Arenibacter algicola: one gene and its partners. The protein of the gene in region 1 binds, or shares a complex with, the protein of each later gene. Links are inferred from orthologs where the notes say so. Each region holds a gene or a part of one and is shown in the gene's direction. Other genes may lie near its edges.

Region 1 (6,597 bases):
CAACGGATAGACCTCGACAATTTTAATAGTGAAAGGGAACGATTGACCAATCTTTTTAGAAACACCGGAATCCATAACTTTCAAGAGAGTTCCATTTCCTACGATTTAATTGGAGACACCACCAAACTGGGGAACAATCAAAAAATGGATATCCTTTTAAATATTGAAGATCTGAAAACCAGGACAGATAACGCACTTTCCACTTCGGAATACAAGGTACATACCTTCAAGAAAATAAATATTTACACCAACTACACCTTCAACAATGGGTTGGATAGCCTAAAAAAGGTGGATTATAAAGATTTCACGATCTATTACCAAGGAAAACTGAGATACAAGCCAAAAACCCTTACAGATGCCGTTTTCTTAAAAAAGGACAGTATCTACAGGGAAATTAACAGGATTAGAACCTACAGACAAATTACCAACCTTAACACTTTTAAATATCCCAATATTGAATTCGTTGCTGATAGTACGGCTTCAGAATTAACGGCCAATATCTATCTGTCGCCGCGTCCTAGATATTCATTGGGTACCGATTTTGATGTAACCCATTCCAATATTCAATTTTTAGGAATAGGGTTTAGTCCATCCTTACAAGCCAGAAATTTGTTCAAAGGTGCAGAAAACCTGAGCATTTCAGGAAGGATAAGCATTGGGGCTTCCAGTGATCCGGACATAGCGGACAACCGCTTTTTCAACATATTGGAAACGGGAGCCGATATCAACCTTAATTTACCTCGAATTTGGTTCCCCTTTGTAAATACATCCAGAATTATACCCAACTATATGCTTCCCAAGACCAAATTATCTATTGGAACGAGTTTTCAACAGAATATTGGCTTGGATAAGCAAACCTTGAATACAGTTTTTGGATATAATTGGTCCCCAACAGATTTCAAAAAGAATGCTGCCGAGCTGCTAAATGTCCAATTTGTTCGCAATGTAAACCCAGACCGGTTCTTTGCAGTATATGAGAGCACCTATGAAAATTTGGATGAAATTGCCGACAATTATGAAACCGATCCCGCACTGGCCGAATATTTTGAGACCGTTGATGGCAGTACGGATCTCCAGTTGATTATTCCTGAAGGTACTACGGGCTTTACCAACGCCATTCTAAATGGAGATGTCACTTCCAGCGACACGGATTTTGAGGATGTGAGCAGTATTGAGGAAAGGCGAATAAGGCTTACTGAAAACAACTTAATTTTCGCAAGCAATTACACTTTTACCAAAAACAATAAAACTGGCACAGCTGATAACGATTTCTATCAGTTTAGGTTCAAATTGGAAAGTGCAGGGAACCTATTGTCCGGAATATCCAAAATAATTCCATTCTACACTAGTGATGACGACAAGCTCTTGGTATTTAACGTCCCCTTTTCCCAATATATAAAAACCGAATTCGACTACATAAAACATTGGAGCACTTCAAGGACAAATGTATTGGCCTTTAGGAGTTTCTTTGGTATTGCGATACCCTATGGAAATTCGGACAACATACCCTTCGTAAGAAGTTATTTTGCCGGCGGTTCCAACGACAACCGCGCCTGGCTGCCTTATTCCCTGGGACCAGGCAGAACTGAAGACGTAAACGACTTTAACGAAGCAAATTTAAAAATCGCCTTCAATTTGGAATATAGGTTTCCAATAGTTGGTGATATTAAAGGGGCTCTATTTGCCGATGCCGGTAACATCTGGAATGCCCTGGACAATGTTACCGATGAGAAGGCCACCTTCGAAAATTTGGGCTCCTTGGCAGACATCGCTTTGGGAACCGGTCTTGGAATTCGTTACGATTTTACGTATTTTGTATTCAGGTTGGATATGGGTCTTAAAACTTATAATCCCGCTGAAGAATCTTCAAAAAGATGGTTTAGGGACTACAATCTATCCAACGCAGTATTCAACATAGGTATAAATTATCCTTTTTAAAGCTGATTATTTTATTACTTTTGTCCCATCTTTTTAATTAACTACACTAAAACAAGAATATGGCACACAATATTAAACCAGGAGTTGCAACCGGAGATGAGGTACAGAAAATTTTCAATTATGCTAAAGAAAAAGGATTTGCCCTACCTGCTGTTAATGTTATAGGATCGAACACTATAAACGGAGTTTTGGAAACTGCTGCCAGTTTAAATGCTCCAGTAATTATACAGTTCTCGAACGGAGGAGCACAGTTCAATGCCGGAAAAGGCTTATCCAATGACGGTCAGCAAGCCGCTATTTTGGGTGCCGTTGCAGGAGCAAAGCACGTTCATCAATTGGCCGAAGCCTATGGTGCAACCGTTATATTGCACACAGACCATTGTGCCAAAAAATTATTGCCTTGGATAGATGGTTTGTTGGATGCAAGTGAAAAACATTTTAAGGAAACGGGAAAACCGTTATACAGCTCACACATGATAGACCTATCGGAGGAGCCAATAGAAGAGAATATTGAAATTTGCAAAAAATATCTTGCCAGAATGAGCAAGATGGGAATGACCCTGGAAATAGAATTGGGAATCACAGGAGGTGAAGAGGATGGTGTGGACAACACGGATGTGGACGATTCCAAACTATATACACAACCGGAAGAGGTTGCCTATGCCTACGAAGAGCTTTCCAAAGTGAGCCCTAAATTTACCATTGCCGCCGCATTTGGTAATGTACACGGTGTTTACAAGCCTGGAAACGTAAAATTGACCCCAAAGATCCTTAAAAATTCGCAGGAATTTGTCACGGAGAAATACGGTGTTGAACACAACCATATCGATTTCGTATTCCATGGTGGATCGGGATCTACCGTTGAGGAAATACGTGAGGCTATAGGATATGGTGTTATTAAAATGAATATTGATACCGACTTACAGTATGCATTCCTTGAAGGGATCAGGGACTATATCCAAGGTAAAAAGGACTATTTACAATCCCAGATCGGTAATCCAAACGGTGCCGACGAGCCAAACAAAAAGCATTACGACCCACGTGTTTGGTTAAGAGAAGGAGAAAAAACGTTTGTTACACGTCTTAAAAAGGCTTTTGAGGACCTTAATAATGTGAATACCCTATAATCCCCCAACCCAAAAAGAAAGCTTATGTCGTCTTGGTTTAAAAGAAAGGAAAAAGGAATACAAACTGCAACGGACCAGAAAAAGGATACCCCAAGGGGCCTTTGGTACAAATCACCTACCGGAAAAATTGTAGAATCCGATGAGTTGGCAAAGAATTTTTATGTTAGCCCAGAGGATGATTATCATGTACGAATAGGTAGTAAGGAATATTTCGAAATTCTTTTCGACAACAACAAGTTTACCGAGTTGGATGCAAAACTTACTTCCAAGGATCCCTTGAAATTTGAGGACACCAAAAAGTATGTGGAAAGATTAAAGGCGGCCGAAGCAAAAACAGGCCTTAAGGATGCCGTTAGGACCGGAGTGGGCAAATCCCTTGGAAAGGATGTAGTTATTTGCTGTATGGACTTCAGCTTTATTGGTGGTTCTATGGGAAGTGTGGTAGGAGAAAAAATAGCAAGGGGTATCGATCATTCCATCAAAAAGAAAATCCCCTTTGTCATGATTTCCAAATCTGGAGGTGCACGTATGATGGAAGCAGCATTGTCCCTTATGCAATTGGCCAAGACATCGGCTAAATTGGCACAGCTTGCGGATGCCGGCATCCCTTATATTTCCTTGTGCACGGATCCCACCACTGGAGGAACAACAGCTTCATATGCTATGCTTGGGGATATAAATATTTCCGAACCTGGGGCCTTGATCGGCTTTGCTGGTCCGCGTGTGGTGAAAGAAGCTACCGGTAAAGAATTACCGGAAGGGTTTCAGACTGCCGAATTCCTACAGGAACATGGATTTTTAGATTTTATTGTCCATCGCAGGGACCTTAAGAAGAAAATTAATCTTTATATAGATTTAATAGAAAATAACCCTGTTAGAGTATAAAAATTAAAGGCCCTGATCATGATCAGGGCCTTTTTTATTTAAGCATTCCTACTTATTAAACCTTTTTAGAAAAATTTCCGTGGTTTCCCCATTTGGAAGGGTCAAGGTTCCCTTGGCATCACAAGTGCCGTCTCCAAAATCGAGACTCGCTGTGGTATCATTTTTAGAAATCTCCAAGACCCCGCTAACAATAAACCGGCAGGACAATTCCCTGCGCAGGGAGCTTATAGTTTCCCTGGAATAAACATCACCCGCTTTATTGGTATAGGTACCTTCACCGGAAATAAGAAAAACATTATCGGCCCAAAATCCGGAACCATAACCCTCTACCCATTCCCGTGTCCTATTTCCTGTAAAACTGGCAACACTTCCGTCTGGCCATACCCCGTTATAACTGGCAACGGCATCAGATTGGGGGTTACCGTTGTCGTTGGCACGATTTCGCACCAAAGTGGCTCCCCCTGTTACAGCCACCTCATTAAAGGTGAAATTCTCCAAGGAAAGAACAATGGTCTTGGTTGCCGCATCCATGTCCTTGGCATAACTTAAATGTATAATTCCACTTAATAGATTGCCATTGGGCATCTCGCAACCTCCACCAAAATCAATGGAAGTATCTTTTGTGTCATTGGTAACCACTGTTGTTATTACGACACATTCTGGCAAATAATTGGAAAGAAAGAACGATTTTGAGGTAGCCCTGATCTCTTCAGTGGAATAAACATCTTCTCCTATGTTGGCAATTTCCTCCGAAATTAAATCGGCTTCATCGCTAGCCACAAGTTCAGCAATTTCAAAAGTGGTATCCTCTTCCACACTGTTTGACTCTTCATTGTTACAGGAACCCATTACCAATAAGACCATTAGCAACCATCCTGTTAAGTTCGATTTTTTGAGACTTTTTTTCATCTGTTTTGATTTAAATGTTTACAATAAGAAAAATTTCAATTCTGTCGCTGGCCAGCATTAAGATCCGTTACTGCCCATTTGCAATAACATTTCTTTAACGTTTTATAATAGGACGCCGGATAATTAAAAAAGTTTAATACACCTTTCAAAAAATATTAGGATTGCACAAGGTTTCTAAAAAAAAGTCTATCTTTGCGCCCTGATTGAAAATCAATCATGTACATAAAAATCATTAAAATAATATTGGAATGTATTTAACTAAAGAAGTAAAGGCCGAGATTTTTAAGAAACACGGCGGGGAAGAAAAAAACACAGGTTCTGCTGAAGGGCAGATTGCCTTGTTTACCCACAGAATCAACCACTTAACAGAGCATTTAAAAAAGAACCGTAAGGATTTTAACACGGAGCGTTCTTTGGTAAAGTTGGTAGGTAAGAGAAGATCTCTTCTAGATTACTTGATTAAAAAAGATATCATTAGATATCGTGCTATAATTAAAGAATTAGGAATTAGAAAATAATTTACCAAAAGGGGAAAGTGTTACTTTCCCCTTTTTTACAATATCAATATTATTGTTTTTCAATACTATTGTAAAGTCCCGGAGGTTTACCTTAAGGCACAAACAAAAAGCTTGCACATAGTTTTTCATTGGTCAACAACACACAACTACAACACAACAACGCGTCTATAACAGACGAAAGACCATTGTTTAACAAACCTGTAATGAGACAGGTTTTAATTCGTATTTATGATACCAAAAGTATTTAGAGAGGTCATTGACCTTGGCGACGGTAGGGAAATTTCTATCGAAACCGGAAAATTGGCAAAACAGGCCCATGGTTCTGTTGTTGTTCAGTCTGGAAAATGTATGTTGTTATGTACAGTAGTTTCCAATTACAAACAAAGTGATGTGGATTTCCTTCCACTAACGGTAGATTACCGTGAAAAATTTGCAGCTTCAGGTCGTTACCCAGGAGGTTTCTTCAAGAGAGAAGCAAGACCAAGTGACGGTGAAGTATTGACAATGAGATTGGTGGATCGTGTTTTACGTCCGCTTTTCCCTAAGGATTACCATGCTGAAACCCAGGTGATGATCCAACTAATGTCCCATGATGAGGATGTTATGCCAGATGCTATGGCGGGATTGGCCGCTTCTGCAGCTATCCAACTTTCAGATTTCCCATTTGAATGTGCTATTTCAGAGGTGCGTGTTGGTCGTATTGATGGTGAATTCATAATCAATCCAACCAGGGCCCAATTATTGGTATCGGATATCGATATGGTAATCGGTGCTTCAGCAGATTCTGTTATGATGGTTGAAGGTGAAATGAAGGAGATTTCCGAGGAGGAAATGGTGGAAGCCATTAAATTTGCCCATGATGCCATTAAGGTACAATGTGCTGCCCAACTTAGGTTGGCAGAAGCATTTGGCAGAAAAGAAGTTCGTGAATACGAGGCAGAAAGGGAAGATGAGGATTTGGCCAAGAAAATCCACGACATGGCTTATGACAAGGTTTATGCCATTGCAAAAGCTGGTTCAGCAAAGCACGAAAGAAGTGCAGCATTCGACGCCATAAAAGAAGAAATAAAAGCTACTTTTTCTGAAGAGGAATTGGCAGATTTCGGGGATTTGGTTTCCAGATATTACTATAAAGCTGAAAAAGCTGCGGTTAGGGATCTTACCTTAAATGACGGACTACGTTTGGACGGTAGAAAAACAGATGAAATTAGACCAATCTG
Region 2 (4,609 bases), on another replicon or contig:
GATTTATTGATAAAAATCAGATTTAGATGAGCAAAATAACAGCTGCAATTACCGCTGTAGGGTCTTATGTACCAGACTTTGTAATGACAAATAAGATTTTGGAGACTTTGGTAGATACCAATGATGAGTGGATTACGACCAGGACGGGTATCAAGGAAAGGAGAATCTTAAAAGGTGAAGGTCTAGGAACATCCTATCTTGCTATAAAAGCAGCGGAGCAACTTCTGGAAAAACGAAAATTGGATCCCAAGGAGATCGAATTGGTTATTGTTGCAACCGCAACTCCAGACATGATGGTAGCTGCAACTGCCGCATATGTGGCTTCGGAAATTGGGGCAACCAATGCCTTCGCTTATGATTTGCAAGCGGCATGTTCCAGTTTTTTATATGGCATGTCTACTGCGGCTAGTTATATAGAATCTGGGCGATATAAGAAGGTATTGCTTATCGGAGCCGACAAAATGTCCTCTATTATTGATTATACCGATAGAACTACCTGTATAATATTTGGGGATGGTGCCGGTGCGGCACTTTTTGAGCCTAATAACGAAGGTCTAGGTCTTCAGGATGAATATTTAAGATCGGATGGTGTAGGAAGAAATTTCCTTAAAATGGATGCCGGTGGCTCTTTGCTTCCCGCTTCAGAGGAAACAGTTAAGAATAGACAACATTTTATTTATCAGGATGGGAAGTCGGTCTTTAAATTTGCGGTTACCAATATGGCGGATTCCGCTGCGAAAATAATGGAGCGGAATAATTTGTCGCACGAGGATGTAGATTGGTTAATACCCCATCAGGCCAACAAAAGAATTATCGATGCCACCTCCAATAGAATGGGATTGGACGATTCCAAGGTAATGATGAATATACAGCGGTACGGAAATACTACTTCCGCAACACTCCCACTTTTATTGAGCGACTATGAAAGCCAGCTTAAAAAAGGTGATAATTTGGTTTTTGCAGCCTTTGGTGGTGGTTTCACCTGGGGCTCCATTTATTTAAAATGGGCATACAATTCATAAATCTGAAGCAACCTATAAACTAATACGAACTCTATGGATATTAAAGAAATTCAAAGCTTAATTAAATTTGTAGCCAAATCTGGGGCTAGTGAAGTAAAATTGGAGATGGAAGATATAAAGATCACCATCCGAACCGGTGCAGCTGGTCATACTGCAGAACCAACCTATGTACAACAAATTCCTATGGGAGGTCATATGCCACAACAGATGGCTGCCGCACCCGCTAACTCTCCTTCTGTGGAGGTAGAGGTAAAAAAGGAAGCTGATGAAAATTCGAAATATATTACCATAAAATCGCCTATAATAGGAACTTTTTATAGAAAACCCTCTCCTGATAAACCTTCTTTTGTAGAGGTAGGGGATACTATTGGTAAAGGTGATGTGCTTTGTGTCATTGAAGCAATGAAATTATTTAATGATATTGAATCCGAAGTTTCCGGTACAATTGTGAAAGTTCTTGTAGATGATAGTTCACCTGTAGAATTCGATCAGCCTTTATTTTTGGTAGATCCATCATAAGAAGTTTTAAATGCTAAATGTCGGATGACGATTTAATAGGGTCATTTCGAATCATTTAAAATTTAGAATACAAAATTTAAAATTTCAAAAGATGTTTAAGAAAATACTTATTGCAAATAGGGGAGAAATAGCGCTACGTATTATTAGGACCTGTAAGGAAATGGGTATAAAAACGGTAGCGGTATACTCTAAAGCGGATGAGGAAAGCCTACATGTGCGTTTTGCGGACGAAGCCGTTTGCATAGGCCCTGCCCCAAGTAGCGAATCCTATCTAAAAATTCCAAATATTATTGCAGCGGCTGAAATTACCAATGCCGATGCCATACACCCAGGATATGGTTTTCTTTCAGAAAATTCCAAGTTCTCCAGAATATGTGCTGAGCACGATATAAAATTTATTGGAGCTACAGGCGAACATATAGACAAGATGGGGGACAAGGCTACTGCCAAAGAAACCATGAAAAAGGCCGGTGTACCTTGTGTGCCAGGTTCTGATGGCTTGTTGAAGGACGTAGAGGATGCCAAAAAAGTGGCCAAAAAAATGGGTTATCCAGTGATGATCAAAGCTACTGCAGGTGGTGGAGGTAAGGGAATGCGTGCCGTAATGTCCGAGGACAAGATGGAGGACCTTTTTAACAGTGCGGTAAAGGAAGCCACAGCTGCCTTTGGCAATGGGGGCATGTATATGGAAAAGTTGATCGAGGAACCCCGCCACATAGAAATACAGATAGTCGGAGACCAATATGGAAAAGCCTGTCACCTTTCTGAAAGGGACTGCTCTATTCAGCGTCGCCACCAGAAGTTGACTGAAGAGACCCCTTCTCCATTTATGACCGATAAGTTGAGGGACGATATGGGGAAAGCGGCTGTAAAAGCAGCAGAATATATTAAATATGAAGGAGCTGGTACCATAGAATTCCTTGTAGACAAACACCGGAATTTCTATTTTATGGAAATGAATACCAGAATCCAGGTAGAACATCCCATTACGGAACAGGTTATAGATTATGACCTTATCAGAGAGCAAATTCTAGTTGCTGGTGGGGTGCCCATCTCAGGAAAAAATTATCTTCCAAAGCTGCACTCTATTGAATGTAGAATAAATGCGGAGGATCCATACAACGGATTTAGGCCTTCTCCCGGAAAGATCACAACCTTACATACTCCAGGAGGGCATGGGATACGTTTGGATACCCACGTTTATAGTGGTTACACCATTCCTCCCAATTATGATTCCATGATTGCTAAGCTTATTACAACGGCTCAAACAAGGGAAGAAGCCATCAATAAAATGAAACGTGCATTGGATGAGTTTGTTATTGAAGGTATCAAGACAACCATTCCCTTTCATCGACAGCTTATGGATCATCCGGATTACTTAGCTGGGAATTATACCACAAAGTTTATGGAAGACTTTGTAATGGCACCACAGCCAGTGGAATAATAAGATTTAATAGGATATTATTATTGGATATAGGCGGATTAAACGGTTGGGCAACCAACGGTTTAATCCGCTTTTTAGGTTTAAAGCAGTATTGAAGGAACTCTTCACCATTAGTTATTCCTATCTAAATTAATAATAACTTTATTTCAGAATATATTTTAAAACAAGTCATAACGCATAGGACCACTATGAACCTAAGTTATTGGGAATATAAAAGCTGGTTGTCCAGCATCGATTTTACCATTGTTGGCAGTGGAATCGTAGGGCTGAATTGCGCCTTACATTTAAAGAAACAATTTCCCAAGGCCAAGATATTGGTCCTGGAAAGAGGTGTGCTCCCACAAGGAGCCAGTACAAAAAATGCTGGATTTGCATGTTTTGGTAGTATGTCAGAGGTTTTGTCCGACTTAAAACAGCATTCCGAGGAGGAAGTCTGCCAGTTGGTACAAAAGCGATGGGAGGGGATACAATTACTAAGGGAGACTCTTGGTGATCACCCAATGGATTATCAGAGTTACGGTGGAGGGCATGAGATTTTTTTAAAGGATCAGCTACACCTATATGAAGATTGTCTGGAGAATTTGAATAGGGTAAATACTTTATTAAATCCCGTATTTGGTAAAGACGCTTTTCTAGTGCATCCCAATAATTTTAAATTTAAAGGGGTTCATGAAAATTATATAACAAATCCGTTCGAAGGCCAGATTAATACCGGCAAAATGATGAAAGCCTTAGTGGCCAAGGTGCAGAACAGTGGTGTTATTATCCTGAATGCCATTGGCGTGGATAGCTACCAAGAGAATATAGATCATGTTGTTGTTAAGACCGGACAATTCGAGTTTAAGACCAACAAACTGTTTATTGCCACCAATGGTTTTGCCTCCCAATTGATAGGGGAAACGGTGAAACCTGCCCGAGCCCAGGTATTGATTACCAAGCCCATCAAAAATCTTTCTATAAAGGGGACTTTTCATTTGGATGAAGGCTACTATTATTTTAGGAACATAGATAACCGAATTCTATTGGGGGGAGGAAGAAATCTCGATTTTCAAGGAGAGGAAACCACCACCTTTGGGGAGACGACTTTGATCCAGAACAGACTGGAGGAAATACTGAGAACCATTATTTTGCCCAATACCCCTATGGAGATAGACTTGAGATGGAGCGGTATTATGGGGATGGGAAATCAGAAGAAACCTATTGTAAAGCAACTTGCCAATAATGTGTACTGCGGAGTGCGAATGGGTGGTATGGGAATTGCTATTGGCAGTTTGGTAGGTAAGGAATTGGCTAATTTGCTGAAGTAGATATAAAGTAACAATGGGCTTAAAGCTGAATAATTTAAAACAATACATTCGGAATGGACGAATCGGTAAAACAACAACTATATGGGTTTTGTAAATCTTTTATAGAGAATAGGCTAGTGCGCATCAACAGCAGTATAGATTCGTTGCAAGAAGCTTTGACCTCCGAGACCAAAAGTAGTGCTGGTGACAAGCATGAAACCGGGAGGGCCATGATTCAATTGGAGCGCGAAAAATTGGGAAATCAGCTTGCTGAAGCACAGTTGTTGCAGGAGTTGTTTAAAAAGATACCGCTACAAGCGAGTTCTTCACAAGTGGGA
Region 3 (4,756 bases), on another replicon or contig:
TTTTATTTGTTGCAGAATGCCAAACGTTAAGCTCAATAATTATCTTCACCTACATTTTATAGTTTTTGTCTGGGGCTTTACGGCGGTCATTGGCAAGCTCATAACTATTGACGCCCTTCCTTTGGTATGGTATCGTATGTTGATGGCTTCCTTGATCATTTTAGCCTATATCCTTATAAGGAAATTTCAGTTGAAGGTACCTCCAAAAACCCTGCTGATGCTTATTTTGGGTGGAATTGTGGTATCCTTGCATTGGGTCACCTTTTTTATGGCCATCAAAGTATCCAATGTGTCCATTGCCCTGGCAACAATGTCTACGGGCGCATTTTTTACGGCCCTGTTGGAACCTTTTTGGTATGGCCGGAAAATGGTAGGTTATGAATTGGTTTTTGGGCTGATCGTTATGCTAGGCCTATATATAATGTTTAGGGTGGAGAAGGGTTTTTTAAATGGAATACTATTGGCATTGGTGTCCTCCTTTTTATCTGCCACTTTTTCCTTGATCAATGGTAAATTAACGCAAGAGCAAAGACCGTCTGTTATTTCGTTTTATGAAGTGGGAAGCGGTGTCCTGTTTTTGTCCATATATCTGGTATTCTCCGGTAGTTTCGACCAAAAGTTTTTTCAGTTGTCCGTTAATGATTGGATGTATATATTTATACTTGCTTCAGTCTGTACGGCTTATGCATTCATTGCTTCCGTAAAGATTTTGAAATATATTTCTCCCTATACCGTAATGTTGACAATTAACTTGGAACCCGTATATGGGATAATATTGGCCTTTCTTCTTCTTGGGGAAAGCGAAAAATTGAATCCGCTTTTTTATGTGGGAGCACTTTTGATCTTGACTACCGTGGTCGCCAACGGGATTTTGAAAAATAGAAAAAAATTAAAAAAAACTACTAATGGGTTACCTTCCCATTAAAGTTTTATATTTGCTAGTTGTAAAGAGCTAAACCTATAAACCTATGGAGTATTTAGATTTTGAACTGCCAATTAAAGAGCTGGAAGAGCAATTGGATAAGTGCATGATAATCGGAGAAGAGAGTGAAGTTGATGTTTCTGAAACTTGTAAACAAATAGAGAAAAAACTCGTTGAGACCCGTAAGGAAATATATAAGAATCTTACCGCCTGGCAAAGGGTGCAATTGTCCAGGCATCCTAATAGACCCTATACCTTAGATTATATAAGGGCCATTTGTGGGGAAACCTTTTTGGAATTGCATGGAGATCGCAATGTCAAGGATGACAAAGCAATGATCGGCGGTCTTGGTAAAATAGGAGATCAGAGTTATATGTTTGTTGGTCAACAGAAAGGTTATAATACCAAAACAAGGCAATTAAGAAATTTCGGGATGGCCAACCCAGAAGGGTACAGAAAAGCATTGCGCTTAATGAAGTCTGCCGAAAAATTTGGTATTCCGGTAGTTTGCTTAATAGATACTCCAGGAGCATATCCTGGGATTGAGGCAGAAGAAAGAGGCCAAGGAGAGGCAATTGCAAGGAATATTTTGGAAATGACCCGATTGAAAGTTCCCATTATCGTGGTAATTATTGGCGAAGGCGCTTCTGGAGGGGCATTGGGAATTGGTGTAGGGGATAAGGTATTGATGTTGGAAAATACCTGGTACTCCGTTATTTCGCCAGAATCCTGCTCTTCTATTCTTTGGAGAAGTTGGGAGTACAAGGAAATTGCGGCAGAGGCCTTAAAGCTTACAGCAACGGACATGAAGAAAATGAAGTTGATAGACGAGATTGTTCGTGAACCGGTAGGTGGTGCCCATGCCAATAGGGATAAGACTTTTGAGATCGTAAAAAATAAAATTTCTTCGCATTATGAGGAATTAAAAAAGTTATCACCAAAAGAATTGGTAAAAAACCGAATGGATAAATATGCCAATATGGGTGTATTTAATGGATAATAACCCTTTTTGTCAAGGTAGAAAAAACTGGAGCGGAAATTCTCCGGTTTTTTTTTGCTTATGAACAAATTTTGTAACTTATCAACAGGTACATTGTTGAACAACTGTTAATATCCCAAATCTCTTTTTAATTCTTATTTATATAATTTAGCACTCATGGAAAAAACGAACCCCATTATTGGTCATCGAATAGACAAGTCGACCATCATTAGCCTTGAGAAGGGTAAAATACCTCCTCAAGCTATTGATTTAGAGGAAGTTGTGCTCGGAGCAATGATGATTGATAAGAAGGGGGTCGATGAAGTTATAGATATACTGCATCCTGAAGTCTTTTACAGGGATGCCCATAGATATATCTATGAAGCTATTTTTAAGTTGTTTGAAAATTCTGAACCGGTAGATTTATTAACCGTTTCGTCCCAATTGAAGAAGGATGGTAGGTTGGAGAGTGCCGGAGGCGATTTTTATCTTATAAAATTAACCCAAAAAGTAGCTTCTTCCGCACATATTGAGTTTCATGCGCGTATTATCCTTCAGAAATTTATCCAGCGTAGTCTTATCAAGATTTCAAATGAAATAATCGAAGAAGCCTATGAGGATTCTACCGATGTGTTCGACTTATTGGACACTGCTGAATCCAAATTGTACGACGTTACTCAGGGGAACTTAAAGCGTTCTGCCGAAACCGCCCAGAATTTGGTGATACAGGCTAAGAAGAGAATTGAGGAAATTGCAGGTAAGGAAGGGCTTAGCGGTATTCCATCTGGTTTCGACAAATTGGACAAGCTAACTTCGGGATGGCAACCGAGTGACTTGGTTATCGTGGCAGCCCGTCCAGGTATGGGTAAAACAGCCCTTACCCTGTCCATGGCCAGAAATATTGCGGTAAACTCCAATATTGGAGTGGCCTTCTTTTCACTTGAAATGTCTTCAGTTCAATTGATTACCAGATTGATATCCTCGGAGACGGGCCTGTCTTCAGAGAAATTGAGAACAGGAAGATTGGAGAAGCATGAATGGGAACAGTTGAACGTAAAGGTAAAGGCCTTGGAGACTGCACCCTTATTTATTGATGATACCCCTTCGCTTTCTATTTTCGACCTTAGAGCAAAGGCCAGGCGTTTGGCTTCACAGCACGATATTAAGATGATCATTATTGATTATTTGCAGTTGATGACCGCGGGAGGAAGTCAAAAAGGTGGAAACCGTGAACAGGAGATATCAACCATATCCAGAAACTTAAAGGCCTTGGCCAAGGAATTGAACGTTCCTGTAATAGCACTTTCCCAGTTATCACGTGCCGTTGAGACCAGGGGCGGTAGTAAAAGACCAATTTTATCGGATTTGAGGGAGTCCGGGGCAATAGAGCAGGATGCGGATATTGTTTCCTTTATCTATAGACCTGAATATTATAAGATTGATGAATGGGATGATGAAGAACGCTCGCCAACTGCAGGACAAGCCGAATTTATTGTGGCAAAGCACAGAAATGGTGGTTTGGAAAATATCCGTCTTAAGTTCCTTGGGCATCTAGGTAAATTTGACAACTTGGATGATTTTGATTCTCCCTTTGAATTTCAATCGAAAATGAATGCGGATGATGATAACCCCTTCATCACAAAAAACCTTCCCAATGCCAACGAAGCCTTTGGCAGTTCCATGAACGATGATTCCATGCAGGATGATAATGATGTACCTTTTTAAAGGGGGTAAATTAGTTCTTCTTAAAACCTATTCTTTTGACTATTTGGCAATTAGTTTGCAAAAAGTTGCTTATACTTTTCTCTAAGCAATAGGCTATTTTGAAAATTTTAACCCTATTTCAAAACTGATACCTCAATTTTCCAGTATCTTTGGTAAGATGCACATTAGATATTGGTACATGCAAAAGAGTTTTTTCTCCCTTTTATTTATTCTATTTTCTATAATGGAAATTTCAGCCACATCCATTCTTATTCCTATGGACGCTGAAAGTCAGAAAAACCATCTAAAGGCTTACGGTATTACCTATTGGGTATTGACCAAACAACAAAAGGTGCAATGGCTGCTAAACTATAGGGGCGGGTCTTTTTTGTTGCCCGATGGCGAGAATGTTCGTAGGGAATGTCAGATAAGGGGAGTGTCTTTTGAGATTGTATCGGATTCCCAGACCCAAATTATTTTGGAAGAAATTGCAAGTCCTTCGCAGAACCAAGAAGCGGTAATTTTGGAGAAGGCCCCCAAAATTGCAGTTTATTCCCCAAAGGATAATTCACCTTGGGACGATGCTGTTACCATGGTACTTACGTACGCCGAAATTCCTTATGATCAAATTTATGATGAGGAAGTTTTGGACGATAAATTGGTGCTCTATGATTGGCTGCACTTGCACCATGAAGACTTTACAGGGCAATACGGGAAATTTTATGGGGCCTATAGGGCGGCTCCTTGGTATATAGAAGGTAAGCAGCAGGCGGAAGCATTGGCAATAAAATTAGGGTTCAATAAAGTTTCAGAGGAAAAGCGGGCTGTAGCACTGAAAATAAGAAATTACGTTATAGGGGGAGGGTTTATGTTTGCTATGTGCTCTGCCACCGATAGTTTTGATATAGCCTTGGCTGCGGACGAGGTGGATATATGCGAGCCCATGTTCGATGGTGATCCATCTGACGCAAATTATCAAGCTAAGCTGGACTATGGGAAAACTTTTGCCTTTACCAATTTTATTTTGGAGCGCAATCCGCTTCAATATGAATTTTCTTCCATAGATATGACGATGAGAAGGGGTAATGTGCCCAAGGAATCGGATTATTTTTCTTTAATGGATTTCTCGGCGAAATGGGACCCTGTTCCTA

What was found. The genes of interacting proteins can lie anywhere in the genome.
Region 2: the proteins of accD (region 1) and accB are in contact, whole or in part, in a solved structure (PDB 8UXZ), measured with the Escherichia coli proteins. The link is inferred for Arenibacter algicola from one-to-one orthologs.
Region 3: the proteins of accD (region 1) and U735_RS0115815 are in contact, whole or in part, in a solved structure (PDB 8UXZ), measured with the Escherichia coli proteins. The link is inferred for Arenibacter algicola from one-to-one orthologs.

What each region holds. Positions count from the first base shown.
Region 1 is NZ_JPOO01000001.1:1,037,121-1,043,717, reverse strand. What follows is about bases 2,045-5,019. They hold accD (acetyl-CoA carboxylase, carboxyltransferase subunit beta), read left to right. Parts: upstream 2,045-3,089; coding sequence 3,090-3,950; downstream 3,951-5,019. Other genes in these bases: U735_RS0104455 (hypothetical protein), read right to left, coding at 3,999-4,859; fbaA (class II fructose-bisphosphate aldolase), read left to right, coding at 2,045-3,065. Outside these bases: translocation and assembly module lipoprotein TamL, read left to right, coding at 1-1,938; more of fbaA, read left to right, coding at 1,998-2,044; rpsO (30S ribosomal protein S15), read left to right, coding at 5,108-5,377; U735_RS0104445 (polyribonucleotide nucleotidyltransferase), read left to right, coding at 5,606-6,597.
Region 2 is NZ_JPOO01000003.1:2,702,835-2,707,443, reverse strand. The notes cover bases 1-2,798. They hold accB (acetyl-CoA carboxylase biotin carboxyl carrier protein), read left to right. Parts: upstream 1-1,055; coding sequence 1,056-1,541; downstream 1,542-2,798. Other genes in these bases: accC (acetyl-CoA carboxylase biotin carboxylase subunit), read left to right, coding at 1,633-2,798; U735_RS0122305 (beta-ketoacyl-ACP synthase III), read left to right, coding at 27-1,022. Also shown: more of accC, read left to right, coding at 2,799-2,985; U735_RS0122290 (NAD(P)/FAD-dependent oxidoreductase), read left to right, coding at 3,174-4,292; U735_RS0122285 (3-oxoacyl-ACP synthase), read left to right, coding at 4,346-4,609. UniProt on the Escherichia coli protein: This protein is a component of the acetyl coenzyme A carboxylase complex; first, biotin carboxylase catalyzes the carboxylation of the carrier protein and then the transcarboxylase transfers the carboxyl group to form malonyl-CoA.
Region 3 is NZ_JPOO01000003.1:1,248,195-1,252,950, reverse strand. What follows is about bases 1-2,945. They hold U735_RS0115815 (acetyl-CoA carboxylase carboxyltransferase subunit alpha), read left to right. Parts: upstream 1-968; coding sequence 969-1,922; downstream 1,923-2,945. Other genes in these bases: dnaB (replicative DNA helicase), read left to right, coding at 2,079-2,945; U735_RS0115820 (DMT family transporter), read left to right, coding at 17-925; U735_RS0115825 (LptF/LptG family permease), read left to right, coding at 1-30. Also shown: more of dnaB, read left to right, coding at 2,946-3,626; U735_RS0115800 (hypothetical protein), read left to right, coding at 3,805-4,756. UniProt on the Escherichia coli protein: Component of the acetyl coenzyme A carboxylase (ACC) complex. First, biotin carboxylase catalyzes the carboxylation of biotin on its carrier protein (BCCP) and then the CO(2) group is transferred by the carboxyltransferase to acetyl-CoA to form malonyl-CoA.